DNA from 2 places in the Pantoea trifolii genome. Region 1 is predicted to be linked to the other one. Evidence: predicted binding sites of a transcription regulator. Region 1 holds the regulator's gene; the other holds the start of a gene.
The links. Region 1 encodes PurR, which represses purine synthesis genes. Its sites were predicted from a motif close to CANGCAAACGTTTGCNTG; they were not measured.

Region 1 (16,030 bases):
CCGTTTCGCGCTGGAAGTGGTGGATGCGGCGATTGCTAACTGGTCTGCCGATCGTATCGGTATCCGCGTTTCGCCAATCGGTGCCTTCCAGAATCTGGAAAATGGCCCGGAAGAAGAGAAAGCAGCGTTGTGGTACATCGCCGAGTTGGGCAAGCGCGGCATCGCCTATCTGCACCTTTCTGAGCCAGACTGGGCGGGCGGACAGCCATACAGCGATGCATTCCGTGAGAAAGTGCGTGCGCTGTTCCCAGGCGTGATTATTGGTGCCGGTGCCTACACCGTTGAGAAAGCGGATGATCTGATTGCGCGCGGCCTGATTGACGCAGTGGCGTTTGGCCGCGACTTTATCGCTAACCCGGATCTGGTTGCTCGTTTGCAGCAAGATGCGCCACTCAATCCGCAGCGCCCTGAAAGCTTCTACGGCGGCGGCGCGGAAGGTTACACCGATTATCCCACCCTGTAAGAAAATGGCTGCCGCCTCGGATAGGCGGCAGCGTTGTTTCATCAGTGTGTATACTTAGTTGTCTTGTCATTCACTGATGACGTTTTAAAAAAGAGGATGTTATGCGTTTACTTCACACCATGTTACGCGTTGGCGATTTGCAACGTTCTATCGATTTCTACACCCGCGTGCTCGGCATGCGCGTGCTGCGTCAGAGCGAAAACACCGAGTACAAATACACGCTGGCATTCGTTGGCTACACCGAAGAGAGCGAAGGCGCGGTGATTGAGCTGACTTACAACTGGGGCGTGGATAAATACGATCTCGGCAACGCTTACGGCCATATCGCGCTGGGCGTGGACAACGTGGCTGACACCTGCGAACGCATTCGCAGCGCGGGCGGCAACGTAACGCGTGAAGCGGGCCCGGTAAAAGGCGGTTCTACCATTATTGCCTTTGTTGAAGATCCAGACGGCTACAAGATCGAACTGATTGAAAATAAACATGCCGGTCACGGCTTAGGCAACTAAGGTTGCTGGTCAGCCTGCTAATTGCAGGCTGATTTCCCTCTCCTGCTGCACCCTCCTGCGATTTTTGCCATAATGCGCGCTGCCCTATTTATTGCCATGAGATCCTGATGTCTGAATCGAACGCTTTAAACGCTCTCCACCAACGCTTCCGCGGTTTTTATCCTGTTGTGATCGACGTTGAAACCGCAGGTTTCAATGCACAAACCGATGCACTGCTGGAAATTGCAGCCACAACGCTGAAAATGGATGAAGACGGCTGGTTGCACCGCGATGAAACGCTGCACTTCCATGTGGAACCGTTTGAAGGCGCCATTCTGAATCCTGCTGCGCTGGCGTTTACCGGCATCGATCCCACCAATCCGCTGCGCGGTGCGGTTAGTGAATACGAAGCTCTGCATGCGATTTTTAAAATGGTGCGCAAAGGCACCAAAGATAGCGGCTGCAATCGCGCGATTATCGTGGCGCACAATGCCACTTTCGATCTCAACTTCGTGATGGCGGCCGCAGAGCGCGCCAGCCTGAAGCGCAATCCGTTCCACCCTTTTGCCACCTTTGATACCGCAGCGTTAAGTGGTTTAGTGCTGGGGCAAACCGTGTTGGCGAAAGCCTGCAAAGCGGCGGGAATGGAGTTTGATAGCACACAAGCGCATTCGGCGCTGTATGACACCGAGCAAACCGCGACGCTATTTTGTGAGTTGGTGAACCGCTGGAAACGCCTGGGCGGCTGGCCGCTGGCTTTCAGTGAAGAATCTGCAGACGAGGCGTCTGCCGAGTAAGCAAAGAAAAGGCCGACATTTGTCGGCCTTCTGCATTATTCCGCTTCTTTATACTTCTCAGCGGTCTCTTTCAGCAGTGGCTGAAGTTCGCCGCGCTGGAACATCTCAACGATGATGTCGCAGCCGCCGACCAGTTCGCCATCGACCCACAGCTGCGGGAAAGTTGGCCAGTTAGCGTATTTTGGCATTTCAGCGCGAATATCCGGGTTCTGCAGAATGTCCACGTATGCGAAACGCTCGCCACAGGCAGAAAGCGCCTGCACGGCTTGCGCCGAGAAACCGCAGCTTGGCAGCTTCGGAGAACCTTTCATGTACAGCAGAATCGGGTTTTCTGCGATCTGACGCTGAATTTTTTCAACAGTACTCATTATTGCCTTCCTTAATCTTCTACTTCGTGTTTGTTTATTGTAGCGATTTCGCTCCCGGACTGAAAACGGGATTTTGCGTTTGCACTGGCGAATCGCCATGTTTGTTAAGTTAACGCATGACAAATAACATTTTCATATCATTAATTGGCATTAATAAATTAATAATTAGCAATAGTTTCGCTGCGTTAACCAGCTGAAATCGCTCATTTTTGCTACAGAATCAATCTGGTAACATATTAATGGAAAAAGGCCTTACCTTTTGGAAAAAAAGTGGATTAGAATTGCCTCGGCGCTGGTCACTTGATCAGATTTCTCTCACTTTGCCGCAGTCTGCTTTCATTCAGCCTGCTTAACCTGTAACCGGATTATGCGTCTACTAATTACGCTTTTCATACTGGCTTTCGCCCAACTGTTTTTTAATGTGGCTGCTGCATCTCCGCATGCGCCCGTTAATGCCAGTTCGCTTAAAGCAGAGAAAAAGAGCGCACGTGAAGACGAGCGCCGCAAACGACGCCCGGTGAAAACCACCACCAAAAAATCGCGCCTGACTGCTGTTCAAAAATTCAAACTCAAAAAACAGACCAAAACAGAAACCGCGCTGCACAAGACCACCAGCAAAAAATCCCCGCTGAAACTTTCTGCTAAGAAATACGGTCATCAACGTTTAGCGAAGAAAACACCTGAGATCGCCGTCGATGATGAAGCGTTAGCGCTGACCGGCATCAAAATGAGTAAGGCGCACCGCCAGCGTTATCAAAAGGCGCGTGAAACGGCGATGACCAAATTGATGGGCCAACTCGGCAAACCCTATCAATGGGGCGGTGCTTCGCCACATACCGGTTTCGACTGCAGCGGCTTAGTGTGGTACGCCTATAAAGATCTGGTGAAATTCAAACTGCCACGCACCGCTAATGAGATGTATCACCTGCGCGATGCGGCACCGATTAAACGTGAAATGCTCGAGAAAGGCGATTTGGTGTTCTTCCGCATCAATAATCGCGGCACTGCCGATCATGTGGGCGTGTATCTCGGCAACGGGAAATTCATTCAGTCGCCGCGTACCGGCAAAGATATTCAGATCAGCGCATTGGGTGAGGATTACTGGCAGAAACACTATGTGGGCGCGCGTCGCATGATGACGCCAAAAACTATTCGCTAGTTGTTGCGCAACAATCATAAAAAAGCCGGATGCTGTTCTCAGCTCCGGCTTTTTTGTTAATGCATGATCGCGGTAAAGCTGAAGGCGATAATCATCAACAGTGCGCCAACAGTGGTCATTAGCGCCAGTTTCAGGTCGGTATTCATCACAACTCCTTAGTCACACAATTATTAGGGTTAAAGCGATTTTCGCACAGCAATGGGCAAAAATCTCGTTTTATACGCATCAGCTTGCTAGAATCGCCGCCTTTCGTTGCGCAACAGATTTTGCGCATCCTGTATCAACAGCGTGATGAAGTGATTTCGCCTGCTAAAACACACCGTTTTGCCCGCTTTTTTGGGCTGTAAAAGCATTAGCAGACGCAAACGTTTAACAATATACTTATCAGTAAGTTGCGATAAGCCCAGGAGTACCATTTTCATGGCAACAATTAAAGATGTCGCAAAACGCGCGGGTGTCTCAACCACCACGGTTTCGCATGTCATCAACAAAACGCGTTTCGTTGCGGAAGAGACGCGTAACGCCGTATGGGAAGCGATCAAAGAATTACACTACTCGCCCAGTGCCGTGGCGCGTAGTCTCAAAGTTAATCACACCAAAACCTTGGGTCTGCTGGCGACCTCCAGCGAAGCGCCCTACTTCGCTGAAATTATCGAAGCGGTGGAGAACCGGTGTTTCGAACGCGGCTATACGCTGATTCTCGGCAATGCGCACAACGATCTGCAAAAGCAGCGCGCTTACCTGTCGATGATGGCGCAAAAGCGCGTCGATGGATTGCTGGTGATGTGTTCGGAATATCCAGACGATTTGCTGCAGATGCTGGAAGAGAACCGCAATATCCCCATGGTGGTGATGGATTGGGGCGCGTCACGCGGTGATTTCACCGATACCGTGCAGGACAATGCGTTTCAGGGCGGTTATCTCGCCGGGCGTTATCTGATCGAACGCGGCCATCGCGATATCGGTGCCATTCCAGGCCAGATGGAGCGCAACACCGGCGGCGGACGTCACGCTGGCTTCCTGCAGGCGATGAGCGAAGCGGGCATTACGGTGCGTCCGGAATGGGTGGTTCAGGGCGACTTTGAACCTGAATCGGGCTATCAGGCGATGCAGCAGATTTTAAATCAGAAACAGCGTCCAACCGCGGTGTTCTGCGGTGGCGATATCATGGCGATGGGCGCGATTTGCGCCGCTGATGAGATGGGCTTGCGCGTACCGCAGGATATCTCAGTCATTGGCTACGATAACGTGCGCAACGCGCGCTATTTCACCCCAGCGCTGACCACCGTGCACCAGCCGAAAGCCGAACTGGGTGAAAAAGCGCTGGAAATGCTGCTGGATCGCATCACCAGCAAGCGCGAAGATCCGCAAACAATCGAAGTCCAGCCAACGCTAATTGAACGCCGTTCGGTGGCGTACGGTCCGTTCCGCGACTATCGCCGCTAAGCCGACACTTCGCTGAGCCATTCGTGGTTCAGCGTTTCGGCATCCCCGAGATAAGCCAGTAACCACGCCAGCGCCGGTGACGCGCGCTGTTCTGACCAGCTAACGCAGCACGGGCTGTCCGGAAAAGCCTGCGGCAGCGCCAGTTCAACCAGTTTATGGCTGTCCAGCAGTGGACGCGCCAAATGGCCCGGCACCATTCCGACGCACAATCCTGCCAGCAAACAATCCATCCCGGTTTCCCACTCTGGCACTACCAACCGCCGCTGATTATCCAGCGTCCACGTCATACGGCGCGGCAACGCACGCGAGGTATCTTCCAGCACCAGCGATGGCCACGCCCGCAAGGTTTCATCATCCAGTTCCGTGCTGTTGACCAGCGGATGGTCGGGACTCACCACACAGCGCCAGTTCAGCGCGCCCATATCCTGAAAGGCAAAACGTCCACCCACCGGGATCGCCTGGGTCGCGCCAATCGCCACATCAACCCGGCCATCAGCCAACGCATCCCATACGCCGTTGAACACTTCGTAGCTGATAATCAGCTCCATATCGGGAAAATGGCGATAGAAATCCTTCACTAACTGCCGCGTGCGCTGCGGTTTAACAATGCAGTCAACCGCGATACTTAGCTCCCCACGCCAGCCATTCGCCAGTTGCTGACACTGTCGACGGGTTGCCAGCATTTTTTTGATAACAGATCGCCCTTCGCGTACAAAATGCTCGCCCGCCGGTGTCATCACCACTTCGCGGTGCTGGCGCTCAAACAGCGGCACCGCCAGCCAGCTTTCCAGCTGTCGCACGGTATAGCTGACGGCAGAAGGCACGCGATGCAGCTCCTGCGCGGCCGCACTAAAACTGCCGGTGCGCGCCACCGCATCTACCACTTCAAGCGCATATTCTGACCACATAATTTTGCCTTCAAAAAATTTAACAGCACTATGCAAATATTAGCGTTTCACAAAGCGCGTTGCATCCTTTTACACTCCCCGGCGTTCAACCTGCCCAAAAGAGAATCAACATGTTGTCGTCTAAAGCATTTATGCCTTATCTCGCCGTGCTCAGCATGCTCGGCTTTCTTGCCACGGATATGTATTTACCCGCCTTTGGCGATATGCAGCGTGATTTCGCTAGCGCACCTGGCACCATCAGCGCCAGCCTGAGTCTGTTTCTCGGCGGTTTCGCCTGTGCCCAGGTTTTTTGGGGGCCGCTGTCGGATCGTTACGGGCGTAAACCGATTTTGCTAGCGGGGTTAGCCATCTTCGCCCTTGGTTGTCTGGGGATGCTTTGGGTGACCGATGTGCGCCTGATGCTGGCACTGCGTTTTGTGCAGGCAATTGGTGTCTGTGCGGCTGCCGTAAGCTGGCAGGCGCTGGTGGTGGATCACTATCCAAAAGCCAAAGCCAATAAAGTGTTTGCCACGATTATGCCGCTGGTTGCGCTGTCTCCGGCGCTGGCACCGCTGCTCGGCGCCTGGCTTATCGGCCACTTCCACTGGCGCAGCATCTTTATCACACTAACGCTGGTTGCCGTGGTGCTACTGATGGGTACGCTGCAGTTAACCTCGCCTAAGCGCGAGAAAGTGGCGTCAGGTAAACAACCCGGCTGGTTGACCTTGCTGGGTACTCGCGTTTACAGCGGTAACGTCTTGATCTACTCGGCCTGTTCGGCGAGCTTTTTCGCCTGGCTGACAGGCTCACCTTTCATTCTCGCCGCTGCTGGCCTGACGCCGGGTGATATTGGCCTGAGCTATATTCCGCAGACCATTGCGTTTCTGATTGGTGGCTTTGGCTGCCGCACGCTGTTAAATCGCTATCAGGGCGCGCAACTGCTGCCGTGGTTGCTGGTGCTGTATAGCCTGAGCATCCTGAGTTTGTTTGTCATCGCCCTGATGCCATCAGCGCCGCTGTTTGTGCTGTTGATGCCTTTCTGCGGCATGGCGCTGGCCAATGGCGCGATCTATCCAATTGTGGTTGCCAGAGCATTAGCGCACTTCCCGCACGCCACCGGTAAAGCCGCAGGATTACAGAACTTATTCCAGTTAGGATTGTGCTTTGTAGCCAGCCTGCTGGTCTCCGCCGGCCTTGAACAGGCGCTGTTCAACACCACGTTAGTGATGGTCGCTACTGTGGTACTGGCGTGGGTGGGCTTTGTCTGCCAGCGAACGGTAAACGCACAAAGTGATATTGCCCACACTTCCCGTCCCTGCGAAGATAATCTCTAAGCCAGCGCTTTTCGTTAGCAAACTAACGATAACCCGTTGAATATTGACCCACGTGAGCATATACTCTGTGGGTCAGTAATTCTGTATTAAATCAATAATATAAATGTAATACCTTTAGCGACCCTGTCGCGGGATGGCGTCTGCACATTATCCGGTGCGGCGACCCACTTTTCTGCTCAAATTCATACCTCTGTACTACGTCGTACAACGTCGGATTTCTGGCGCACGGATTTTCCGTGAGTTCTCTCACAGGTCTTGGGAAATTGGCTATTCTTTTTCTCAGGTTCAGATCGGAAGGTGATGGAGAAGCTATGAGTTCATCTGTTATAGAAGAAGTGAGCCTTGAAGAAAACCATTGGTATCGGATCGTCAATGAACTGCTAGAGCGGGCTGATATTGCAGTTAATGGCACTCGTCCCTGGGATATTCAGGTAAAGCATCCAGATTTTTTTAAACGCGTTCTCGAGGAAGGATCGCTCGGATTAGGTGAAAGTTACATGGATGGTTGGTGGGAGTGCGAACAGCTCGATATGTTCTTCCATCGCGTTTTAAAACACCATCTGGATAAACAATTACCTCGGCATTTTAAAGATACGTTGCGCATCGCCGCCGCGCGTCTCACTAATTTGCAATCAAAAAAACGCGCCTGGATTGTGGGTAAAGAGCATTACGACCTTGGTAATGATCTCTTCTCACTGATGCTTGATCCTTACATGCAATATTCCTGCGGCTACTGGAAAGATGCTGATACCCTGGAAAACGCGCAGCAAGCCAAACTGGATATGATTTGCCGCAAGTTGCAACTTGAACCGGGCATGACGCTGCTGGATATAGGTTGTGGCTGGGGCGGATTAGCAGAATATGCCGCACGCCATTATGGCGTCACGGTGCATGGCGTGACTATTTCGGCTGAGCAACAAAAACTCGCGCAACAACGCTGTGAAGGACTGGATGTCACTATATTACTGCAGGACTATCGCGACCTGAATAATCAATATGATCGCATCGTTTCTGTGGGTATGTTTGAACATGTCGGGCCGAAAAACTATGCCACTTATTTTGATGTTGCTGACCGTAACCTCAAACCAGACGGCATATTTTTGCTGCACACCATTGGTGCCCTCACTACAGATATGAATGTCGATCCGTGGATTGATAAATATATCTTCCCGAACGGTTGTTTGCCGTCGGTACGTCAAATCGCTGATGCCAGTGAGCCGCATTTCGTCATGGAAGACTGGCATAACTTTGGCGCAGATTACGATACGACGTTAATGGCGTGGTATGAACGTTTTCAGGCGGCGTGGCCGCAGCTGGCTGAGAAATATGGCGAACGTTTTAAACGGATGTTCGACTATTATCTCAACGCCTGCGCCGGTGCGTTTCGTGCCCGTGATATTCAGCTGTGGCAGGTAGTATTCAGTCGTGGCAAGGATGGCGGTTTACGCGTAGCGCGTTAATCAGCTTTCAAATGAATCAAGGCGCCGCATGGCGCCTTTTTCAACGGTATTATTCTGCGCTAGCAATCTGCGCCAGTGCAGCGGCTTCACGCTGCGCTAATACGCGCTCAACCGTTTCCACAATGGCCTGCGTATGCGGATCAATCTCAATATTGACTTTTTGACCGAACTTCTTCGCGCCTAAAGTGGTGCGCTCCAGCGTTTCCGGGATCAAATGCACACAGAATTTGCTTTTGGTTACGTCGCCAACGGTCAAACTAATACCATCGATACCCACAAAACCTTTGTGCAGAATATATTTGATCTGGGTGGCGTCCTGTAATTTAAACCAGATTTCGCGGTTGTTTTCAGACTGGATGATTTTACAGATTTCCGCCGTGGTCATAATATGGCCAGACATTAAATGACCGCCAATTTCATCACTGAACTTCGCGGCACGCTCAATATTCACCACATCACCCACCTTTAATTCACCCAGGTTGGTAATGCGCAATGTTTCTTTAATCAGATCGAAGCTGACCAAATCGCCGTTAATCTCGGTCACCGTCAGGCAGCAGCCATTGTGTGCCACCGATGCGCCCAGCGCCAGGCCCGGTAACAGATCCTCCGGTAAGCGCACAATATGGGTACGAAACAGATCTTTCTCTTCAATGCCGACAATTTCTGCCGTGCCTTGCACAATTCCAGTAAACATCATCTCAGCCTCTGCAAAGTTTGCGTCAGTTTATCACAGCTTGTCGGCGGCAGCTTAATTTGGCGGAGTTCAAACTTTACACAAATTGCTAAACAAAATGCGATCAACGTTTGGCGGAAGCCAGCGCTGCCGCTACACTATGCCGCGCATTCTTTGGGGATTTCGCCCCGCTCTCTTCTTTAATTAAGCAGGTGTAACGTGCAGAAGTATTTTACAGAAGCGCGTCAATTGCTGGCCCTCGCGATCCCGGTCATCCTTGCTCAGGTGGCCCAGACGGCGATGGGTTTTGTAGATACTGTTATGGCCGGTGCGGTAAGCGCCACGGATATGGCCGCCGTTGCTGTCGGCACCTCTATCTGGCTTCCCGCCATTCTGTTTGGTCATGGTCTTCTACTGGCTTTGACGCCTACCGTTGCGCAACTCAACGGTTCAGGACGACGCGAACGTATCGCGGAACAAGTGCGCCAGGGATACTGGATGGCACTGGCCGTTGCGCTACTGATTATGGTGGTGCTGTGGAATGCCGGTTATCTGATTAACACCATGCATGACATCGATCCTGAATTGGCCGCCAAAGCCGAAGGATACCTGCATGCGTTGCTGTGGGGCGCACCGGGTTACCTACTGTTCCAGGTGATGCGCAACCAATGCGAAGGTTTGTCGAAAACCAAACCGGCGATGCTGCTCGGCTTCCTCGGCCTGATGGTGAACATTCCGCTCAACTATGTGTTCATTTACGGCCATTTTGGTATGCCGGCCTTAGGCGGCGTCGGCTGCGGCGTGGCAACGGCATCGGTCTATTGGGTGATGTTCCTGGTGATGCGCTTCTGGGTGAAACGCATGGCAAGCATGCGCGACATCCGTATGAAAACGCGCTGGTCTGCACCGTCACGTGCGATTTTGTCACGCCTGTTCACGCTGGGTTTGCCGGTGGCATTGGCGCTGTTCTTTGAGGTGACGCTGTTTGCCGTGGTGGCGCTTTTAGTATCACCACTCGGCATCGTCAAAGTGGCCGGGCACCAGATTGCGCTCAACTTCAGTTCGCTGATGTTCGTGTTGCCGCTGTCGCTCGGCGTCGCTACTACCATTCGCGTTGGTTATCGACTCGGTCAAGGTTCCGCCGAACAGGCGCGCGTTGCTGCGTGGACCGGGCAAGGGGTCGGCATCAGCATGGCGGCCATCACCGCGCTGTTTACCGTGATTTTCCGTCACGATATCGCCGGCTTGTACACGGCAAATCCAGAAGTCATTACCCTTGCGGCACAGCTGATGTTGCTGGCGGCGATCTATCAGTTCTCAGATTCGATTCAGGTGATCGGCAGCGGTATCTTGCGCGGTTATAAAGACACGCGCTCGATCTTCTTCATTACTTTTATCGCCTATTGGGTGCTGGGTTTGCCGGTGGGCTATGTATTGGCGATGACGGATTGGGTTTTGCCGAAACTCGGCCCCGCCGGTTTCTGGTGTGGCTTCATTATCGGTCTGACCTCCGCAGCAGTGATGATGATTTGGCGCATCCGTCGTTTACAGCGCCTGCCTGCGCAGGTGATTTTGGCGCGTGCCGCGCGCTAAGTGGCTGGTAACGGCGAAAAAAACGACGCATAGCACAGTTGCTGGTCAGTCGTAGGGGAAAAACACTTTTTCCCCTTGCCAGCATCACAGCCTGCCGTTAATATTCGTCCCCGCTGTCGCCCTGACAGCGTGTTGCGCTCTTAGCTCAGTTGGTTAGAGCACCACCTTGACATGGTGGGGGTCGATGGTTCGAGTCCATTAGAGCGCACCAAGTGCGTCCGTAGCTCAGTTGGTTAGAGCACCACCTTGACATGGTGGGGGTCGGTGGTTCGAGTCCACTCGGACGCACCAATTAGTGAATTTCCTGAATGCGCTCTTAGCTCAGTTGGTTAGAGCACCACCTTGACATGGTGGGGGTCGATGGTTCGAGTCCATTAGAGCGCACCACTCTGGTTTTATCTCCTTGCGCAACACCTTTTTCTTGATCTGCATCGTCTTTATCACGCCGCTTTTATATTGGTTTTCGCATACTTAGCGACTATACTATGCCGCGTTGTTCCACCTGAAAGGTTTCAGCGCTAACGTGCCTATGCAAACAACTCCAATGATTTGCGCAACACTGATCACTCAGTTCCCTCGCGTACTGCATAACTTCTCTGCACGCTTTGCTTTCGTCTCCTATTCTTATTTCTGTGAAATCCGTTCCAACACCATAAATATTCTCACTTCGGTGCCATGCGCATCGAATCCCGACCTTTATCATCCATCACAACTTATAGAAAACCTGACATGAAAAAGACCAAAATCGTTTGTACTATCGGTCCAAAAACCGAATCTGAAGAGATGCTGACCCATTTGCTGGAAGCGGGCATGAACGTGATGCGCCTGAACTTCTCGCACGGGGATTATGCTGAACACGGCCAACGCATCACCAACATGCGTGCCGTTATGGAAAAAACCGGTCGTCAGGCCGCTATTCTGCTGGACACCAAAGGTCCGGAAATTCGTACCATGAAACTGGAAGGCGGCAACGATGTATCGTTGAAAGCGGGCCAGACCTTCACCTTCACTACCGATCAGACGGTGATTGGTAACAGCGAACGTGTTGCCGTGACCTACGCCGGTTTCACTGAAGACCTGAAAATTGGTAACACCGTACTGGTCGACGATGGCTTGATCGGTATGCAGGTGACTGAAGTCACTGAGAACTCAGTGATCTGTCATGTCCTGAACAACGGCGATCTGGGTGAAAACAAAGGCGTCAACCTGCCAGGTGTCTCCATTCAGCTGCCTGCACTGGCGGAAAAAGATAAGCGCGACCTGATCTTTGGTTGCGAGCAGAACGTTGATTTCGTCGCCGCGTCGTTTATCCGTAAGCGTTCTGACGTGCTTGAAATCCGTGAGCACCTGAAAGCACACGGCGGCGAACATATTCAGATCATCTCGAAAATCGAGAACCAGGAAGGCCTGAACAACTTCGACGAGATCCTCGAAGCGTCAGATGGCATCATGGTTGCGCGTGGCGACCTCGGCGTTGAAATCCCGGTTGAAGAAGTGATCTTCGCGCAGAAGATGATGATCAAAAAATGTAATAAAGCACGCAAAGTGGTGATCACTGCGACGCAGATGCTGGATTCTATGATTAAAAACCCGCGCCCTACCCGCGCAGAAGCTGGCGACGTGGCTAACGCCATCCTCGATGGTACCGATGCAGTAATGTTGTCTGGTGAGAGCGCGAAAGGTCGCTATCCGCTGGAATCGGTCACCATTATGGCGACCATCTGTGAGCGTACCGATCGCGTGATGAAATCCCGCATCGACACGCTGCAAGACTCACGCAAGCTGCGCATCACCGAAGCAGTGTGCCGCGGTGCGGTTGAGACTGCAGAGAAGCTGGAAGCACCACTGATTGTTGTAGCCACCGAAGGCGGTAAATCTGCCAAAGCCATCCGTAAGTATTTCCCGGATGCCACCATTCTGGCGCTCACTACCAACGAAACCACTGCGCGTCAGCTGATTCTGAGCAAAGGTATCGAAACCCATCTGGTGACAGAAATTGCCTCAACTGATGATTTCTATCGCATTGGTAAAGAAATGGCGCTGGAAAGCGGATATGCGCAGAAAGGCGATGTTGTGGTCATGGTTTCAGGCGCATTAGTGCCAAGCGGAACGACAAACACCGCTTCTGTACATGTAATCTGATTAGCAACTGAATTTTTATTAAAAAGCGCCTTTAACAGGCGCTTTTTTTATTGCTGATGTAATACAAAAACCAGAAATTTCCAATCGAAATTAACTATTCAAAATCTCGTATGATTAAGGTTAGTCCGATTAAATCTCTCTGTTTTAGCTAATTATTTTCATCTTCTTCTGTGAAATGCTGTTTCTTTGAGCGAACGATCAAAATTAAGCATGTTCTCATCAAAAATTTATTCTCAACTCAAAAAGCTTTGTGTAATACTTGTAACGCTACATGGAGATTAACTCAATCTAGAGGGTATAAAGAATGAATCGCACTAAACTGGTACTGGGCGCTGTAATCCTGGCTTCAACTATGCTGGCTGGTTGCTCAAGCAACGCTAAAATCGACCAACTGTCTTCAGACGTTCAGACTCTGAACGCTAAAGTTGATCAGCTGAGCAACGACGTGAACGCAATCCGTTCTGACGTTCAGGCTGCTAAAGATGACGCAGCTCGCGCTAACCAGCGTCTGGACAACCAGGCTCACTCTTACCGTAAGTAAGAGTACTGGTTGAAAAATGGTGCCCATGTGGCACCATTTTTTTTGTCCTGATTCTGCGTTTCTCTGGTCCGAATTCAGGGCTGCGCTATTGCTTCAGCACTCTGCTCCGTCGTCGGTGCTGCGCTCTCATCCATTACTGGCTCACCACTGCTCACTAACACCGGCATGCCTGAACGTCGGGCTATCGCTTCATTAATCAACGCGGTATCACTCTTCTCATTCTTAGAGAAAGCTTTCAGCTGCGCAGACTGCGCAATCGGCATGGTTTGTGGATCATCCTTATCATTGCGCGATAAAGGCTGATGCACTTCAACGTAGCGCTTACCGTCGGGCTCAATCGCATATTTGATGGGCTGATTGATCACCTGCACGCGCGTTCCTTTTGGCACGCTGTTGAACAGCGCTTCAATATCATCCGGTCGCAGGCGAATACAGCCAGAACTCACGCGCATACCAATACCAAAGTCAGCATTGGTGCCATGAATCAGGTACTGACCAGTACCACGCGCCAGACGCATGGCAAACAGCCCCATCGGGTTATCTGGCCCAGCGGGCACCACGCCCGGCAAGGTGATGCCCTCTTTGGCATAGCGCTTGCGGATATTGGTGGTTGGCGTCCAGGTAGGATTAGGGATTTTCTGGCTGATGCTGGTGACCATGGTTGGCGTCATGGCGCCCAGTTGACCGATACCAATCGGATAGACCACCACACGATCTTCACCTTTCGGATAGTAGTAGAGCCGCAGCTCCGCGAGGTTAATCACGATACCTTCGCGTGGCGCATCAGGCAGCAGCATCTGCAGCGGCACGGTTAATTGTGTGCCGGCCTTTGGCAGCCAGGGGTCAACGCCGGGATTGGCTTCCAGCATGCCGAGCATGCCTATCTTATAACGCGCGGCAATGCTCTCCAGCGGCCGTTTGTCATCTGGCACAGTGGTCAGGGTATTCTCGCCAATTAAACGGCTGTTATCGGCTGGTAGGGGATATTCCGTAGCAAATGCAGGTGCAGAGAGTCCGCAACAGGACAACAGCAATGCACCGGCTAAACGTAAGGCTGGTTTCATGCAATTTTCTCTTTGTCGGATAGAACAGACCCCGGTCAAGCCGGGGTCTGGAGAGTGTAACTTAGCTGAGGGTCTGAGCGTTATGCCGGATCGCGCGGATCATGGCTTCCAGCCCCTGCGAACGCGAGGGAGTGAGATGTGAGGTCAGCGCTAATTCGCCGAACCAGTGGCGCACATCGAGATCGAGAATCTCTGGCGCCTTAAGCCCCTGATACAGGCTAAATACCACTGCAATCAACCCTTTAACGATGGCGGCATCACTGTCACCTTCAAAGGCGATGGTGCCATCGGCCTGCGGGGTCATGCGTATCCACACCTGGCTCTGGCAGCCTGAAATCACGTGTTCTGGCTGTTGTAAGCTTTCGGAGGATTCTGGTAATTTCCCACCGAGTTCAATGATGTAGAGGTACTTCTCTTCCCAGTTAGCGCAACGATTAAAGTTACGAACCAGTCTCTCTTTATCTGGCAAATTCGCCATGAATCACTCCTGAAATCTGCTCAACCGCCCAGCAGACGATGAATACGGGTCAAACCTGCGGCCAGGCGATCGGCTTCTTCTTCGGTGTTATACAGCGCGAAGGAGGCACGACACATCGCCGGCACCGCATAATGACGCATCAGCGGCATCGCACAGTGATGGCCAGTGCGGATCGCAATACCGTATTGATCAAGGAAACTGCCGACATCAAACGCGTGATGCTTGCCGAGATTAAAGGCCACCACGCCGCTGCGACTTTCCGGACCGTAAATCACCAGATCCGGCACCGAAGCCAGTTTATCCAGCGCATAACGCATCAGCATCGATTCGCGCTGATGAATCACATCCAGGCCCAATTCGCTGATCCACGTTAACGCCGCACCTAATCCAATGATGCCGCCGGTATTCGGCGTGCCCGCTTCGAAACGCCATGGCGTACTGTTAAAGGTGGTGCCAGTTGGCAGCACCACTTCAGAAATCATCGAACCGCCGCCTTCCCACGGAGGCATGATCTCCTGCAACGCTTTACGCGCGTAAAGCACCCCAATGCCGGTCGGACCATAAATTTTATGGCCGGAGAAGGCGTAGAAGTCGCAGTCGATATCCTGTACATCCACCGCGTGATGCATCACCGCTTGCGCGCCATCCACCAGCGTAATCACGCCAGCGGCTTTCGCTTGCGCCACGATGGCTTTCACCGGATTGACTGTGCCGAGCACGTTTGAAACGTGGGTCACCGCCAGCAAACGGGTGCGACTATCAATCAAGCCGCTCAGCTGCTCCAGCGCCAGTTCGCCCTGCGCATTCAGCGGCAGTACGCGAATTTCTGCGCCGGTACGCTGCGCCACCATCTGCCACGGTACGATGTTAGCGTGATGCTCCATCTCGGTGATGATGATGTTGTCGCCCGGCTGCAGCTGGCTGCCGCCCCAACTGTTAGCCACCAGATTGATGGCTTCGGTGGTGCCTTTGACGAAGATAATCTCTTCAGGCGAAGCGGCATTAAGAAAACGCGCTGCCTGATGACGCACGTTTTCCATGTCGGTGGTCGCCTGCGCGCTCAACGAATGGATACCGCGGTGCACGGCCGCATAGCCGTGCTGGTAGAAATAACTTTCCGCATTGATGACCGCGAGC
Region 2 (16,030 bases), 220 kb from region 1:
ATCTCCGCGCCCTGCGGAACTTTGACAGGCGTGTTCTGCACATTGGCTTTTGGCAGGTTGTAACTCATGGTGAAACGATAGAACTGCTTCATTGCTGGTGAACGATAAGGATCATCCTTGCCATCGCTGCGCGCACACTCGGCCAGCGACGTGCCGCACTCTTTCTCCAGCGCGGCACGCAGTTGATCGCGCGCTTCACTAAACAGCGCCTGATAGCGCGCATCGTTGAGATAGTTTGCCACGTTGCGTTGCGCCACCATGCGCGAACCCATCACATCCAGCGGGTAATGCACGCCCAATACTAAACGCGAATAACCGTAGCGCGCGCCGCGCGTTACCAAGGCTTCAAAACGTTCTGGCACCATTTCGGCCAGCAACAAGGCATCGGTGTAACCGGTGTTGGTATGGCCGCTCGGGAAAGAACCGCCGTCGGCGGTGTAACGCACGTTGTCTGTTACCACCACATCGTCTGGCACCAGATGAATACTGTTGCCCTCACGCAGGAACGGTCGCGGATAGTTAAAGTGTTTCTTGGCTGCGCTGGTGCTGACTTCACTGGCTTTGATCAACGCCGCCGCTTTGCCGATCTCACCTTTATCGTAAGCCGCGAGGAAGGCTTTGCCGAGACGCGGGCCGAGCGCATCAGAGAGGAAATAGAGATAGCTGATCGCTTCCGCATCGGCCAGTGCCTGATGACGCACATTTTGCGTGGCGTTCAGGTTGATATTGGTAACGGTGGCCTGGCTGGCATCAAGCACGCTGGCGGGCAACGCGCTAAAGCCGGACAGCAGCGCAATTCCGGCCTGCTGGTTCTCTTTAGTTTTGAAATCGTAGCCGCTGTTTTTCAGCCACTGTTTGTCAGCCTGTTTCGCGGTCTGTTTGGCTTTTTCCAGTTGCTCACGCGTCAGCGTGCTGCTGTCGCCTTGCAGCGCCCGACGTTCAGCCTGTAAAGATTGCTGCTCGATATCGCTATAAGCGGAGGTGGAACCGGTGGAGGTTAAGCCTGCCAGCGCGGCCGCATCGGGCAGTGAAACCGCATGTGCCTGCTGTGCCAGCAGAAAAACCGTTGCAATCAGTGTGAAGCGGGTTTTCATTATTTTCCCCTGTTATCAAAATATTACCTTGCCGGGGAAACACGCTAGCACTCGATTATGACAGATTTATTTCACTTAACGACACTGACTGGCACAGTTTTGTACGCAAATTTGTGCTAACGAGCCGCAGCCGCCGTTATTGTCGTTTTTGCACTGTGATTGCTGCACATAGCAGTTCTGCTGACAGGCTGAAACATCGCACTTGGCGGCAATCGGCGTCAGTTGGACCACCGGCGCTTTTCGTTCCGGCTGCCATTGGGGTTGTGCCAGCACGCTAATGCTGAACAGCAAGGCTAATGCCATTATCCATTTCATGATTGAGTCCTCGCGGGAAGGGTGTAAAGAGTATGGCTGCTGCGGCGCCAATTACCATGCTGAAACAATCGATTCAACCTTTGTCACAAATTGCCCTTCTACAGTGCATAGATGTGCGCCACTGTAGTGCAGAACAGCAAAGCCAGATGCTGCTGTGCCAATGTAAAATCAAAGAGATAACCGCAAGTCGGCTTCCACGCGAATCTGGTACAAAAGTTGCAGTCCCTTATGCATAGCAAAGGAGACGGATATGAAAGCAATTGTGATTGGCGCGGGCATTGGCGGTATGAGTGCTGCGATTGCGCTGGAGAAAGCGGGTTTTGACACGGCGGTGTTTGAAGCAGTGAAAGAGATGAAGCCGGTGGGTGCGGCGATCTCCATCTGGCCCAACGGCGTAAAATGCATCAACGCGTTGGGTATGAAAGAGCCGCTGCGCGCGCTGGGTGGCAACATGGCGTTTATGGCCTACAACGATGCGCACAGCGGCAGCACACTCACCCGCTTCAGCATGGAACCGCTGGTGCAACAGGTGGGTGAATATCCTTATCCAGTGGCGCGCGCCGAATTGCAGGCGATGCTGATCGATACCTACGGACGTTCGCGCATTAGCTTTGGCAAACGCGTCACGCAGGTTGAACAAACTGAGCACGGCGTCACCGCCTGGTTTGATGACGGTAGCCAGGCCGAAGGTGATTTCCTGATCGCCGCCGATGGCACGCACTCGGTGATCCGCCACTATGTACTGGGCGAAAGCATCGAACGTCGTTACGCCGGTTACGTCAACTGGAACGGCCTGGTGACGATTGATGAGGCTATTGCGCCCGCCGATCAATGGACCACTTTTGTTGGCGAAGGCAAACGCGTGTCGCTGATGCCGGTCAGCGATAACCGCTTCTACTTCTTCTTTGATGTCCCATTGCCAAAAGGCTTGTCGGAGGATCGCGCCACGCTGAAAAGTGACCTTAAAGGCTACTTCAGCGGCTGGGCCGAACCGGTGCAGCGCCTGATAGAACGTCTTAACCCGGAAACCACCAATCGCGTGGAAATCCACGATATCGAACCCTTTAGCCGTTTTGTTAAAGGTCGCGTGGCGTTGCTGGGCGATGCCGCGCACAGCACTACGCCGGATATCGGGCAAGGCGGTTGTGCGGCGATGGAAGATGCAGTGGTGCTGGCGCAGACGCTGGCGTCACACTCTTTGGGGATTGAGGATGCGCTGTTGCGCTATGAAAGCCGTCGCGTGGAGCGCACCAAAGATTTGGTGTTGAAAGCCCGTAAGCGCTGTGATGTTACCCATGCGAAAGATGCGGAAGTGACGGCGGCATGGTATGCGGATTTGAAAAATGAAACCGGCGAGCGAGTGCTTGCCGGTATGTGCGATACGATTGAAGGCGGTCCGTTCGGTTGAACCAGGTCGCCATCAATGGCGACCCTACGACTCTAATCCACGGTTTTTCAGCATTGGGCCGATTTCCGGCTCTTTGCCGCGCCACGCCAGCCACAGATGCTGCAAATCGGTGCTGTTTCCGCGAGACAGAATATGCTCGCGGAACTGCTGACCGTTTTCTCGCGTTAATCCCCCGCGTTCGACAAAGGCTTGATAGCCGTCATCGGCCAGCATCTGCGTCCAGATATAGGCGTAATAGCCAGCTGCATAACCGCCGCCCCAGATATGACGGAAATAGCTGGAGCGATAGCGTGGTGGAACCGCCGCCAGCGCAATGTTTTCGGCCGCCAATGCCTGTAATTCAAAGTGGCTGACGTCCTGCGGATTGTCGTGCGTGGTCAGTGAATGCCACTGCAAATCCAGCAGCGCGGCGGCGAGCAGCTCGGTCATGTCGTAGCCTTTGTTGAACTTCGCGGCACGCACCATCTTGTCGCGCAGCTCAGCCGGCATCGCCTCACCGGTTTTGTAGTGGCGCGCATAGTTGGCAAACACCGCTTCGTTGCTGGCCCAATGCTCATTAATCTGCGACGGAAACTCGACAAAGTCGCGCGGCGTGGCGGTGCCCGATAAGCTCGGATAGCGTTGCGACGCGAACAAGCCGTGCAGCGCATGACCAAACTCATGGAACAGCGTGATCACCTCATCCCAGCTCAGCAGCGCCGGCTGACCTGCCTGCGGCTTGGTGTAGTTGCACACGTTGTAGATCACCGGTTTGGTGCCGAGCAGCGTGGTTTGGTCGACGAAATTACTCATCCACGCGCCGCCGCTTTTGTTATCACGTTTGAAGAAGTCGGTGTAGAACAGCGCCAGCGGCGTGTCGTCGGCATCGAAAATCTCGTAAACGTTGACGTCGGGATGATAAACCGGCAGATCGTGGCGTTGGCTAAAGCGGATGCCAAACAATTGGCTGGCCGACCAGAACACGCCCTTCTCCAGCACATTATTCAACTCAAAGTACGGGCGGATTTGGCTCTCATCCAGCGCGTATTGCGCTTTACGCACCTGCTCAGCGTAGAAATTCCAGTCCCAGACGCGCAGCGGGAAACTGTGATGTGAGGCTTCAATCGCCTGCTGAATATCGGCAGCTTCGCGTTCGGCGCGGGCCCGCGCGGCGGGTACGATATTGCGCATAAAGGCAAAAGCCGCCTCCGGCGTTTTCGCCATCTGATCCTGCATGCTCCACTCGGCATAGGTTTTGAAGCCGAGCAGACTCGCCTGCTGGGCGCGCAGTTGCGCCATACGTAACACGATGTCGCGCGTGTCGTTATCATCGCCCTGCTCGCTGCGCGTTAGCGCCTGCTGGAACAGCGCTTCACGCGTGGCGCGCACTTCAAGGGCTTGCAGCGCCGGTTGCTGCGTGGTGTTTTGCAGCGCAATCAGCCACTCGCCGTGCAAACCACGCGCTTCGGCCGCCGCTTTGGCGTGCGCCAGCTCTTCCTCGCTTAATCCCGCCAAGGCCGCCACATTGCTCACCACATAAGCACCGGCTTTGGTGGCTGCCAGCAACTTGTTGCCGAAACGGGTGCTGAGGCTTGCTAATTCCTGATGGCAGGCACGCAGCTGGGTTTTATCCGCGTCGTTCAGGCTGGCGCCTGCCAATTGGAAATGCTGCCAGGTGACTTCCGCCAGACGCATCGCTTCAGCATCCGGACACTGCGAGCCGCGATGCTGGTAAACGGTATCGAGGCGAGCAAATAGCTGGCTGTTCAGGTAGATTTCATCATTGAGCGCGGTGAGTTGCGGGGTAATCAGTTCATCGATTTCCTGCAGGCGATCGCTAGTGTTGGCGGAAGTCATGGCACCAAACACCAGATTCACGCGCTTCAGCAACTGGCCGCTGCGTTCCAGCGCCTCAAAGGTGTTGGCAAAGGTTGGCGCGTCAGGATTGCTGGCGATCGCCGCCACTTCGCGCCGTTTCTCTTCAATCCCCGCTTCCAGCGCCGGCAGAAAATCCTCTTCCTGAATCTGGTCAAATGGCGGGGTTTGATACGGCAAGGTGCTGGCGGTGAAAAACGGATTGGCTCGTGAATTCATTATCGCTCCTGATAATCAGCAACGCCGCACGGTGGCGGCGGGATGGTTCTATCCTGGCAGTTTCCTCGTCACTCAACAACTTATCGCCTGCTGCTGATAAACGCTGATGATTTCTCCCGCCACCGCCACGGCAATTTCCGCCGGTAACTTGCCCTTCACATCCGCCAAACCAATCGGGCAGCGCAAACGTGCGAGGGAATCTGCCGCAATGCCTTTGCCCTCTAAGCGATAGCGAAAGCGCTGGGCTTTAGTGGCAGAACCAATTACACCGGCATAGCGAAAATCGCCCCGGCGCAAGATCGCTTCGCTGAGCGCCAGATCGAGAGGATGATCGTGCGTCATCACCACAAAATAGCTGTCGGGCGCGGCTTCCTGCACGCAGTCAATCGGATCCTCAACCTGACGCACCGTCACGCCGGGCGGCACGGCGCGAAACTGCGCGGCGCGGCTGTCAATCCACGTGATGCGGCACGGCAAAGTGGCAAGCAGATTTACCAGCGCCTGGCCAACGTGACCTGCACCGTACACCTGGATTTCCGGCTGCTGCTGCATCAGCGGTTCAAACAGCAAAGTGGCGTGACCACCGCAGCATTGGCCGAGACGCGCAGCCAGCGCAAACTCTTCACTGCGCGGCTGGGTGCAGCGCTGCTGCAGCATCTCGCGCGCCTGCGCAATGCATTGATATTCGAGATGGCCGCCGCCAATGGTGAGAAAAGTGTCAGTGGCGCTGACCACCATTTTGCTACCGCGATCGCGCGGCACGGAGCCCCGCTCGCTGAGCACGGTAATCAGTACACAGCTTTCGCGTTTTTCCCGCAGGCTGTGCAATACGCCGATCCAGTCATGATAAATCATGTTCCGCTCCCGATAAGCGCTGAATCCCCCAGAATACCCGCTCCGGCGTGGCGGGTGCGTCCAGCTGCGGATGGCGACGATAGTTATCAACGCTGGCAACCGCATCCTGTAGCGCGCACCACACGGCGATGCCCAACATGAACGGCGGTTCGCCGACGGCTTTGGAGTGGAACACCGTGTCCTGCGGGTTTTTGCGGTTCTCAACCAGCGTGACGCGCAAATCACTCGGTACATCGCTGATCGCCGGGATTTTGTAGCTGGCCGGGCCATCGGTGAGCAATTTGCCCTTGTCGTTCCACACCAGTTCTTCGCAGGTGAGCCAGCCCATGCCCTGCACAAAACCGCCCTCAACCTGGCCGATATCAATGGCCGGATTCAGCGACGCGCCCACGTCATGCAAAATGTCGGCGCGCAGCAAACGGTATTCGCCGGTCAGCGTATCCACCAGCACTTCACAGCAGGCCGCGCCGTAGGAGAAGTAATAGAACGGTTTGCCGCGTCCGGCAGCGCGATCGTAATGAATGCCTGGCACTTTGTAGAAACCGGTGGCAGAAAGCGGCACCTGATTAAGCCAGGCTTGCTGCGCAACCTGAGCGAAGGTGAAGTGTTTCTCGCCGACGCGCACAATGCCGTTGCTGAAATGCACCGCTTCTGCCGCGCATTGATGTTGCTGACACAGCATCTCGGTTAAGCGATCGCGCAGGATTTGCGCCGCATTCTGCGCCGCTTTGCCGTTAAGATCGGCCCCGCTGGACGCCGCAGTTGGCGAGGTGTTGGGCACTTTGCCGGTATCGGTGGCAGTCACCTGAATCTGGCTGATATCAATCTGCAGCACTTCCGCCACAATCTGCGCCACCTTGGTGTTTAAGCCCTGACCCATTTCGGTGCCGCCGTGGTTGAGCTGCACCGTACCATCGGTGTAAATCAAAATCAGCGCACCGGCCTGATTGAGGAAGCTGGAGGTAAATGAGATGCCGAATTTTACCGGCGTCAGCGCCAGTCCGCGTTTCATAAAACGGTTGCTGGCGTTAAACGCGCTGATTTCACGACGCCGCGCGGCGTAATCGCTGCTGGTTTCTAGCTGCGCGGTCATCTCATCCAGCAGATTGTCTTCCACCTGCTGATGGTAATGGGTGATGTTGCGATCGGTTTTGCCGTAATAATTGCGTTTGCGCAGTTCGAGCGGATCTAATCCGAGCTCGCGTGCGACGTGATCCATGATCTGCTCAATCGCCACCATGCCTTGCGGCCCGCCGAAGCCACGATAGGCGGTGTTCGAAGCGGTATGCGTGCGGCAACGATAGCCGGTAATCAGCGCATCGCCGAGGTAATAGGCGTTATCGGCGTGGAACATCGCGCGATCGACTATCGATCCGCTGAGATCGAGCGAATAACCGCAGTTGCCGGCCAGATCGATCTTCACGCCACAGAAACGACTATCGTCATCGACGCCAACATCGTAGCGGACAAAAAACGGATGGCGTTTGCCGGTGATCTGCATGTCGTCGCGGCGCGCCAGGCGCATTTTTACCGGTTTACGCAGCTGACGCGCGGCAATGGCACACAAACACGCCACGCCCGCCGCCTGCGTCTCTTTACCGCCAAAGCCGCCGCCCATGCGCCGCATATCAATGGTGACTTTGTTCATAGTGATGCTCATCACTTCCGCGACCAGCTTCTGCACTTCGGTGGGGTTTTGCGTCGAGGAGAACACCTGCAAGCTGTCATCTTCGCCGGGGATCACCAGCGCCATCTGGGTTTCCAGATAGAAATGTTCCTGACCGCCGATGTGAAATTCGCCCTGAATACGACGTGATGCACGCGCCAGCGCGGCTTCGGCATCACCGCGTTGGTGAATGTGCGGCTGCTGCACAAAGAAGCGCTGTTCCAGCGCTTCACGCACGTCGAGCACCGCGGGCAGCGCTTCATACTCAACAATTGCCGCTGCGGCACCGGCACGCGCCGCTTCCGGAGATTCAGCCGCCACGGCTATCACGATCTGACCGAAATATTCGATTTTGTCCTGCGCCAGCAGCGGATCACCGGGTTCCAGCGGACCCACATCATTGAGGCCCGGCACATCGCGCCACGTCAGTACGCTGACCACGCCAGGCACCGCGTAACACGGCTGCACATCCAGTTTTTTGATGCGCGCATGCGCGTGCTCGCTCAGTCGTGGACAGAGATGCAGCAATCCCGGCAGATCGGGCTTGTCGTCGATATACAGCGCTTCACCGGAGACATGCTTGTCGGCACTTTCGTGTTTGTTACTGCGCCCCACGCCCGTTTGCATGCCGGTGGCGAACTGGGTTTTCAGCAGCGTTTCGTTCAGTTCCGGACGGTTATGAGACATAGCGCGATACCTCAGTAAGGGTCAGCTCGCCAGACGCTTGTGCGTAATAGCGGCGCAACAGATTGCGCGCCACCTGCAGGCGATAGTTGGCACTGGCGCGAAAGTCGCTCAGCGGCTGAAAATCCTCGCTCAATGCAGCGCAGGCTTTTTCAATGGCGCTAAGATTCAGCTGCTGACCCAGCAGTTGGGCTTCAGCCGCCAGCGCACGCTTCGGCGTGGCGGCCATGCCACCAAAAGCCAGTCGCGCTTCCACAATCACACCTTCCTCGACTTGCAGATTGATGGCGGCGAACACGGCGGAAATATCATCATCCAGCCGTTTCGCCACCTTCCACGCTGTAAAGTTGGGTGACACCGTCACTTTAGGGATGGAGATGCTGCGAATGAATTCCCCCGGCAGCAAGACCGTTTGGCGATAGGCAGTAAAGAATTGATCAAGCCGGACTTCTCGCTGCTTATCGCCCTGCTGCAAAACCAGACGCGCATTCAGTGCCAACAGCATCGGCGCGCAATCACCAATCGGCGATGCGTTACCAATGTTGCCGCCGAGCGTGCCCTGATTACGGATTTGCAACGAGGCAAAACGCTCTAGCATGCTGCTAAACGCCGGAATGTACTGCGCTAAAAACTGATAGCAATGATGCAATGAGGCGGCAGCGCCAAGATAAAGATGTGTTTCATCTTCGTGGCAGACCTTCAACTCATCAACCTGCTCCAGCGCAATCAGCAGCGGCAGACGCTTATATTGCTGGGTGATTTGCAGCGTCAGATCGGTGCCACCGGCCACCAAACGGGCATCGGGATATTGCTGATAAAGATCGGCGAGCTGCGCGAGCGTTTTTGGCAGATAGCAGCGGCTGCCTGCGGCTTCAATAATCTGGACTTCGGTGTTGCTGAGCGCCTGTAAACGCTGCACTAACGCGGGTGCATTGGCACTGAAGGCATCCGCAACAGGTTGTTCGCATGCCTGCTGCGCCGCATCCATGATCGGACGATAACCGGTACAGCGACACAAATTACCTGCCAGCGCCTGTTCCGCCTGATGACGATTCCAGCCAGCGCTGTTTTTCTGCAGGGTAAACAGCGACATCACGAAACCCGGCGTGCAGTAACCGCATTGCGACCCGTGGCAATCCACCATCGCTTGCTGCACGCTGTGCAGTTCGCGGCCCTGCTTGAGATCTTCCACCGTAATCAGCTGCTTGCCTTGCAGGCTGCTTACCAGCGTCAAACAGCTGTTGACCGCCTGATACTGCATCTCGCCATCCACCACTTTACCGAGCGTGACGGTGCAGGCACCGCAGTCGCCCGAGGCACAACCCTCTTTGGTGCCGCGACGCTGCTGCTGGCCGCGCAGGTAGTTAAGCACAGTGAGATTGGGATCGAGCTCGCGTTCGGTAATTAAACGATCGTTGAGTAAGAACTGGATCATGCGATTTGCTCCTCACTTTCGCGCTGCCAAACCGGCTTGCCGCTCACCCAGGTTTGCGCAATGTTGCGGTCGTCGCCAAGTGTCATCATCACAAATAGCCGCTCCCAGATATCTTTGCTGTTGGCGTTTCGCAGCTTTTGCAGCGGCGACATCGCCGGATCGAGCACCACAAAATCAGCCTCTTTACCGGGATTAAAGTTGCCGATGACGTCATCGAGGTCGAGCGCGTGTGCACCGCCCAAAGTGGCGTGATAGAACGCTTCGCAGGCGCTGAGTTTGTACTGCTGTAGCTGGCCGACTTTGTAGGCTTCGCCCAGCGTTTGCAGCAGATTAAAGGTGGTGCCAGCCCCCACGTCGGTGCCAATGCCCATGCGCACGCCCTGCTGCCAGCAGCGTTTGATGTTGAATAAGCCGCTGCCGAGGAACAGGTTTGACGTTGGACAAAAGGCGATCGATGAATCGGTGTCATGCAGGCATTGCCACTCTTGATCTTCCAGATGCAAACAGTGCGCAAACACGCTGCGTTTGCCGGTGAGTTGGTGGTGATGATAGACATCGAGATAGCCCGCCCGCTCCGGGAATAACGCTTTCACCCAGGCGATCTCCTGCTGGTTTTCACTTAAGTGCGTGTGCATCCAGACATCAGGGAACTCCTCACGCAGTTGGCGCACTTTGTCCAGCAGTTCGGGCGACGAGGTCGGCGCGAAACGTGGCGTGAGTGCGTAGCTCAGACGACCGCGTTGATGCCAGCGCTCAATCAGTTCACGCGTGTGCTGATAGCTCTCTTCCGGCGTTTCGGTCAGGTATTCCGGTGCGTTGCGATCCATCATCACTTTGCCAGCGATGAGCCGCATATTAAGCTGCTGTGCCGCGCTGAACAGGGAATCCACCGACTGCTTATGCACGGTGCCGAACACCAGCGCGGTGGTGGTACCGTTCGACAACAGCTGATGCAGGAAAAACGCCGACATTTTTGCCGCGTGGTCGGGACAGTGATATTGGCTCTCCACCGGGAAAGTGTATTGGTTGAGCCACTCCAGCAGCTGTTCGCCAAAGGCACCGATCATTTCGGTTTGCGGGTAATGGATATGGGTATCGATAAAACCGGGCACGATCAGTTTGCCGCGCAGATCGGTGACGCGCGTGTGATCGACGCGCCCTTCCGCGATTTGCCAGCTCTCAAGGCTGACCACTTTGCCGTCACGCAGCGTTAATAAGCCATCTTCGAGATAGCGCGCGTTGGCAGCGATGTCGTCTGGCTGCGCGGCCAGAGCGGTGAAATCAAAGAAGCTGGCGCGCAGCAGCGTTTCGGGTGCGTAAGGCATAATGGTTCCTTGGTGCTTTTTTATTAGTGCAGGTGATTGCCTTAAAGATAGTTTGCAAAGCGCATGCCAATGCAAAGAACAAAAAATACTGTTTACTTTCAATATAATAGATTGATTTGGCGGGTTTTCGTGTCAAGCCTGGCTAGCAAACGTATGCGCAACCGGTTGCCTGGGTTCGCAAACGGTTGCGATTTAACATTGCGCTAAGTTTTACCTGACATGGCGAGTTGATCGCCCGCAAACGTGCGCCTTTGTGGTGCGCTGATGCACTCGCGATGTGCAGGAAAGATCCTGCAACACGCTGCCTTTGGTTTTCATGAGCATGGGTTCGAGGTTAATGCTAAGGTGTGGCTGATAACCTGAAATCGTTTAAGGAACAGTGAGATGATTATTTTTGTTACTGGCGCAACCGCTGGTTTTGGTCAAAGTATCACCCGCCGCTTCATTGCTACAGGTCATAAAGTGATCGCCAGCGGACGTCGCGCTGAGCGCTTAAAAGAGTTGAAAGATGAGCTGGGCGATAATCTGTATACCGTTCAGCTGGACGTGCGTAATCGCGCCGCCATCGATGAAGTGATTGCCTCCCTGCCCGCTGAATGGCGCAATATTGATGTGCTGGTGAACAATGCTGGCCTGGCGCTGGGTGTGGAACCGGCGCACAAAGCCAATATCGAAGACTGGGAAAATATGATCGACACCAACAACAAAGGGTTGGTGTACATGACGCGTGCGGTGCTGCCTGCGATGGTGGAGCGCAACGTCGGTCATATCGTGAATATCGGTTCGATTGCGGGCAGCTGGCCCTATTTGGGTGGCAACGTGTATGGCGCGACCAAAGCGTTCGTGCGCCAGTTCAGCCTGAATCTGCGTACCGACCTGCACGGCACCGCGCTGCGCGTGACCGATATCGAGCCAGGTTTGGTGGGCGGCACCGAGTTCTCCAACGTGCGCTTCAAGGGCGATGATGATAAAGCGGGCCAGGTTTACGAAGGCACCACCGCGTTAACGGCGGAAGATGTGACCGAAGCGGTCTATTGGGTAACGACGCTGCCTAAGCACGTCAACATCAATACGCTGGAGATTATGCCGGTGACGCAAACCACTGCAGGATTGAAAGTGCATAAAGGTTAATCGCGGTTATACGCTGTTTGATCGAGATACCCGGGGATACCCGGGGCGACCATCCCGTGAGGCGCTCCGGCGGCTTTCGCCGCTACGACCTCATCGGGATGTTTCCCCTAATATCCAATGCCTGTGTTGCCGGTTATTACACCCGGCCCCAACCTGTCACGATAATCAACATGCCGCTAAAGGCGACCAGCGCACCGACCCAATCCCATGTACTGAGTTTTACGCCATCCACCACGCGCAGCCAGATCAGCGCGGTTAACACGTATACGCCGCCATAGGCTGCATAGACGCGCCCGCTCGCGGCGGGATGCAGCGTCAACAACCAAACAAACAGCGCCAGACTTGCTGCGGCGGGCACCAGCAGCCAGGCCGTCATGCCCTTCTTCAACCATAGCCACGGCAGGAAACAGCCAACAATTTCCGCTATCGCAGTGATAAAAAACAGCAAGGCGGTTTTTACCAGCATAGAAAATATCTCACTAAGCTAAACAAAGCGCTCACCGCTGGTGAGCAAAGAAGCAGCGATGATATACTAGCGCCCATGGTTGTTACAGCCGCGATCCCGGCTGTGCTGGTGTTAACTGAAGGAAATGACGATGAAAAAACTGTTATCCGCCCTGTTGGCGACCGTGGTGACGTCGAGCCTGTTAATGGCTGCGCCAATTGCGTGTGCCAAAACCGATCGCCTGATCATTGAAGATGGCAGCAGCGCCTCCAGCAATGAAGCCGCGCGCCAGAGCAAAGAGCAGTGGAACGATACTAAAAATCTGCGTAACAAGGTCAATACCCGCGTCGAGAAAGAGTTCGATAAAGCGGATAAAGCCTTTGATACCCGCGACTCCTGCGAAAAGAGCTACAACGTTAACGCCTATTGGGAACCGAATACGCTGCGTTGCCTTGACCGCCGCACCGGACGTCCAATTGCACCTTAATCGTTTATCACTGCTATAGTTTTGACAGGATTTCTGACCAAAGGAGTGAATGATGAAAAAACGTAATGCAGTACTGCTGATGGCGATGTTGTCGCTGCCGGTATTGGCGCAGGCGTCTTGTGAAAGCGTCAAAGCGGACATCAGCAAAAAAATCATTAACAACGGCGTCGCCGAATCGGACTTCACGCTGGATATCGTGGCCAATGATCAAGCCGATCAGGTCGGCGGCCAGGTTGTGGGTCATTGTGAGAACGACACACAGAAAATCGTCTACAAGAAAAATGGCCGTGATGGTGACAGCACCGTGCCAGACAGCGCGGGCAGCTCTCAGGATACGCCAGCGCAGTAAACTTTCGGGCGGCTCTCTGGCCGCCCTGCTTTTACTCCACTTCCGGCCTTTGCCGCGGCATTATCCACGCCACCCACAACGTTAGCAGCGCAATCAGCAACGACACTACAAACACCCAATGTAAAGAACTGGCGATTTGTCCGGTCCAGTCATGCAATGTCGCCTCCGACAGCGTCTGACGGCTTTCAGGCGCCATGATTTTCTGCATCGGATCGTCGGCCTGCGGCAGACGCAGCGACAAGTTGAGGTTCAGCACCGCGCCCAATAACGCGGTACCAATCGCCGAACCGATCATGCGGCTGAACATGATTGAGGCGGTGCAAATGCCGCGAATGTCGTAATGCGCATGGTTCTGTACCGATACCAGAAACGTGGTGCTGGTCATGCCCATGCCGGTACCAATCACAAAGGCGGTGAATCCGGCCTGCACGATTGAGCTGTCGCTGCGCAGTAGCAGCAGCAACGCGCTGCCAGCAATCAGCAGCAGCGCGCCCAACTGCGCGGTGAAGCGATAGGAGGTGATAAGCATCAACCTACCGCTCAATGTACTGGCCAGCGGCCAGCCAATCGACATCATCGCCAGCGCGCTGCCGGCCTGCAGCGGCGTGCCGCCGGTGATGCCCTGAATCCATGTCGGCAAAAACGCGCTGATGCCCATCATGCTGGCACCGATAATCAGGTTGCCGATGTTGCCAGCAACGATGAGCCGACTGCGCCAGATTTCCAGCGGAAACAGCGGTGCATCAGCACGCTGTTCATGATGTTTTAAACGCCAGGCGGCGATGACTGCTAGCAGCAGGAATGGCAGCAGCCAGAAGCCGAGCACTTCGGCCTGTAACAGCGCGACTAATAATGCCGTCACGCAGATCATCAGCCAACAGCTGCCGGTAAGATTGAGCGTGGTGGCCTGATTTTGCTCACGCGATGGAAGGAAGCGCGCCAGCAGCAACATGGCGATCGCGCCAATCGGTACGTTAACCCAGAAAATCACCGACCAGCTAAAGTGCTGTACCAGCCACGCGCCGCTCAGCGGGCCAATAATTGCCGCCACGCCCCAGACGCTGGAGAGCCAGCCTTGTACGTTGGCGCGTTCACGCGGCGAATAGACGTCAGCCACAATGGTGGAGGTCAGCGGCATAATCGCGCCGGCACCTAAACCCTGAAAAGCGCGAAACAAAATCAGCCACGTCATGCTGTGGGCGAATCCACACAGAATCGATCCCAGCAGGAACAGCGATACGCCTATAAACAGCAGCCGTTTGCGGCCCCACATGTCTGCTAATCGGCCATAGAGCGGCACGCTGACGGCTTGTGTCAGTAAATAGATGGAAAATACCCAGCCAAACTGCGAAAAGCCGCCAAGATCGGCAATGATGGTCGGCATCGCGGTGGCCACGATGGTGACTTCAATCGCCGCCATAAACATAGCGAGCATGCAGCCGATAAGAATCCAGTGGCGATGTTCCGTGTTCAATTCTGCAGTTTCAGTCATACGTCTCCCTAATTTCTAACAAGGCTAGCTGAAAATTCACCAGACCAGTTTCCTCTGCGTGCGCCCCATCTGTGACGAGGTCACTTATTTCGATGAAAATTTTTTATTGTCGTATGATGCCTTATTCCATGCGGGTTAGCTGCGGTTTTTGATTATTTCTATCTGACTGATTTTGCCGCAGAAACTGGCACTTATCGACAAGCATTGCTATAGGTCTAAGCGGTGCTTTCCAGTTATTCACTGAAAAAGCATCTGCTAATAGTCATTTTAACTGCAATTTAACGGGGTGAAGGATTTTCGTATGTGTGCGTTTTTGACACTGCGCCGCCATCCTGGGAATGACATCACCACATCGAACGATTTTTTTGAATCAGGGAGACACTGGCTATGCAAAATGCATCGCTCGCCCGCCGCGCTGGGCTGGCTCTGCTCGCGATTGTTGCGGTGATTGCCCTGCTGGTTTGGGGGCTGGGGCTGAACACGCTGCGCGACCGTCGGGAAGATTTGATCTATCTCGGGCAGCAGCATCTGTTTTTGGTGTTTTGGTCAATGTTCTTTGCGCTGCTGGTGGGCATCCCCAGCGGGATCTTGCTGAGTCGTCCGTTTGCCCGTCGCTGGGCAGAGTACGTGATGCAAATCTTCAACGTGGGTAACACGCTGCCACCACTGGCGGTATTGGCGCTGGCGATGGTGATTGTCGGTATCGGCGATCGTCCCGCGTTGATTGCCCTGTTCCTCGCCTCGCTGCTGCCGATTGTGCGTAATACTTTTGCCGGTTTAAGCGCGGTACCGCCGTCGCTAATCGAAGCCGCCAACGGTATAGGTATGACTAAGTTTCAGCGTTTGCGTCAGGTGGAAATTCCCAATGCGCTGCCGGTGATTCTGACAGGCGTGCGTATCGCCACGGCGATTAACGTCGGTACCGCGCCATTGGCGTTTCTGATCGGCGCCAGCAGCTTTGGCGAGCTGATCTTCCCTGGTATCTACCTCAACGACTTCCCTACGCTGATCCTCGGCGCTGTGGCCACCGCGCTGGTTGCGCTGTTGCTCGACATGCTGCTTGCAGCATTGGGACGTTATCTCAGCCCGCACTCTGCGGCTTAACACAAGGAGTTTTGTGATGGCCACTGCCAACAAGCTGGCGCGCTGGGTAAAACGTACTGCGCTGGCACTCACCGCGACGCTGGCAATCAGCCAAAGCGCCGCTGCTGCAACACCCATCACCATGGCAACCAAGAGTTTTACCGAGCAGCACATCCTCTCCGCGATGA

Region 2: a site for PurR is predicted at 11,030-11,047, ahead of guaD (guanine deaminase). Genes of this name have one in related genera too.

Annotation. Positions count from the first base shown of each region.
Region 1 is NZ_JANIET010000001.1:1,853,013-1,869,042, reverse strand. It holds gene nemA (alkene reductase) at 1-463, shown strand, start outside; gene gloA (lactoylglutathione lyase) at 565-972, shown strand; gene rnt (ribonuclease T) at 1,080-1,748, shown strand; gene NQH49_RS08695 (Grx4 family monothiol glutaredoxin) at 1,784-2,119, opposite strand; gene NQH49_RS08690 (C40 family peptidase) at 2,484-3,275, shown strand; gene cydH (cytochrome bd-I oxidase subunit CydH) at 3,332-3,421, opposite strand; gene purR (HTH-type transcriptional repressor PurR) at 3,696-4,721, shown strand; gene punR (DNA-binding transcriptional activator PunR) at 4,718-5,629, opposite strand; gene punC (purine nucleoside transporter PunC) at 5,740-6,942, shown strand; gene cfa (cyclopropane fatty acyl phospholipid synthase) at 7,254-8,402, shown strand; gene NQH49_RS08660 (riboflavin synthase subunit alpha) at 8,452-9,096, opposite strand; gene NQH49_RS08655 (MATE family efflux transporter) at 9,295-10,668, shown strand; tRNA gene NQH49_RS08650 (tRNA-Val) at 10,803-10,879, shown strand; tRNA gene NQH49_RS08645 (tRNA-Val) at 10,883-10,959, shown strand; tRNA gene NQH49_RS08640 (tRNA-Val) at 10,979-11,055, shown strand; gene pykF (pyruvate kinase PykF) at 11,398-12,810, shown strand; gene NQH49_RS08630 (major outer membrane lipoprotein) at 13,115-13,351, shown strand; gene NQH49_RS08625 (L,D-transpeptidase family protein) at 13,426-14,415, opposite strand; gene sufE (cysteine desulfuration protein SufE) at 14,477-14,893, opposite strand; gene sufS (cysteine desulfurase SufS) at 14,914-16,030, opposite strand, start outside.
Region 2 is NZ_JANIET010000001.1:2,076,118-2,092,147, forward strand. It holds gene NQH49_RS09660 (acid phosphatase) at 1-1,094, opposite strand, end outside; gene NQH49_RS09665 (hypothetical protein) at 1,170-1,409, opposite strand; gene hpxO (FAD-dependent urate hydroxylase HpxO) at 1,660-2,817, shown strand; gene dcp (peptidyl-dipeptidase Dcp) at 2,842-4,890, opposite strand; gene xdhC (xanthine dehydrogenase accessory protein XdhC) at 4,963-5,745, opposite strand; gene xdhB (xanthine dehydrogenase molybdopterin binding subunit) at 5,732-8,098, opposite strand; gene xdhA (xanthine dehydrogenase small subunit) at 8,088-9,530, opposite strand; gene guaD (guanine deaminase) at 9,527-10,855, opposite strand; gene ydfG (bifunctional NADP-dependent 3-hydroxy acid dehydrogenase/3-hydroxypropionate dehydrogenase YdfG) at 11,240-11,986, shown strand; gene NQH49_RS09705 (YnfA family protein) at 12,123-12,449, opposite strand; gene NQH49_RS09710 (DUF1283 family protein) at 12,583-12,918, shown strand; gene NQH49_RS09715 (DUF1161 domain-containing protein) at 12,971-13,267, shown strand; gene NQH49_RS09720 (MDR family MFS transporter) at 13,299-14,759, opposite strand; gene NQH49_RS09725 (ABC transporter permease) at 15,147-15,863, shown strand; gene NQH49_RS09730 (glycine betaine ABC transporter substrate-binding protein) at 15,880-16,030, shown strand, end outside.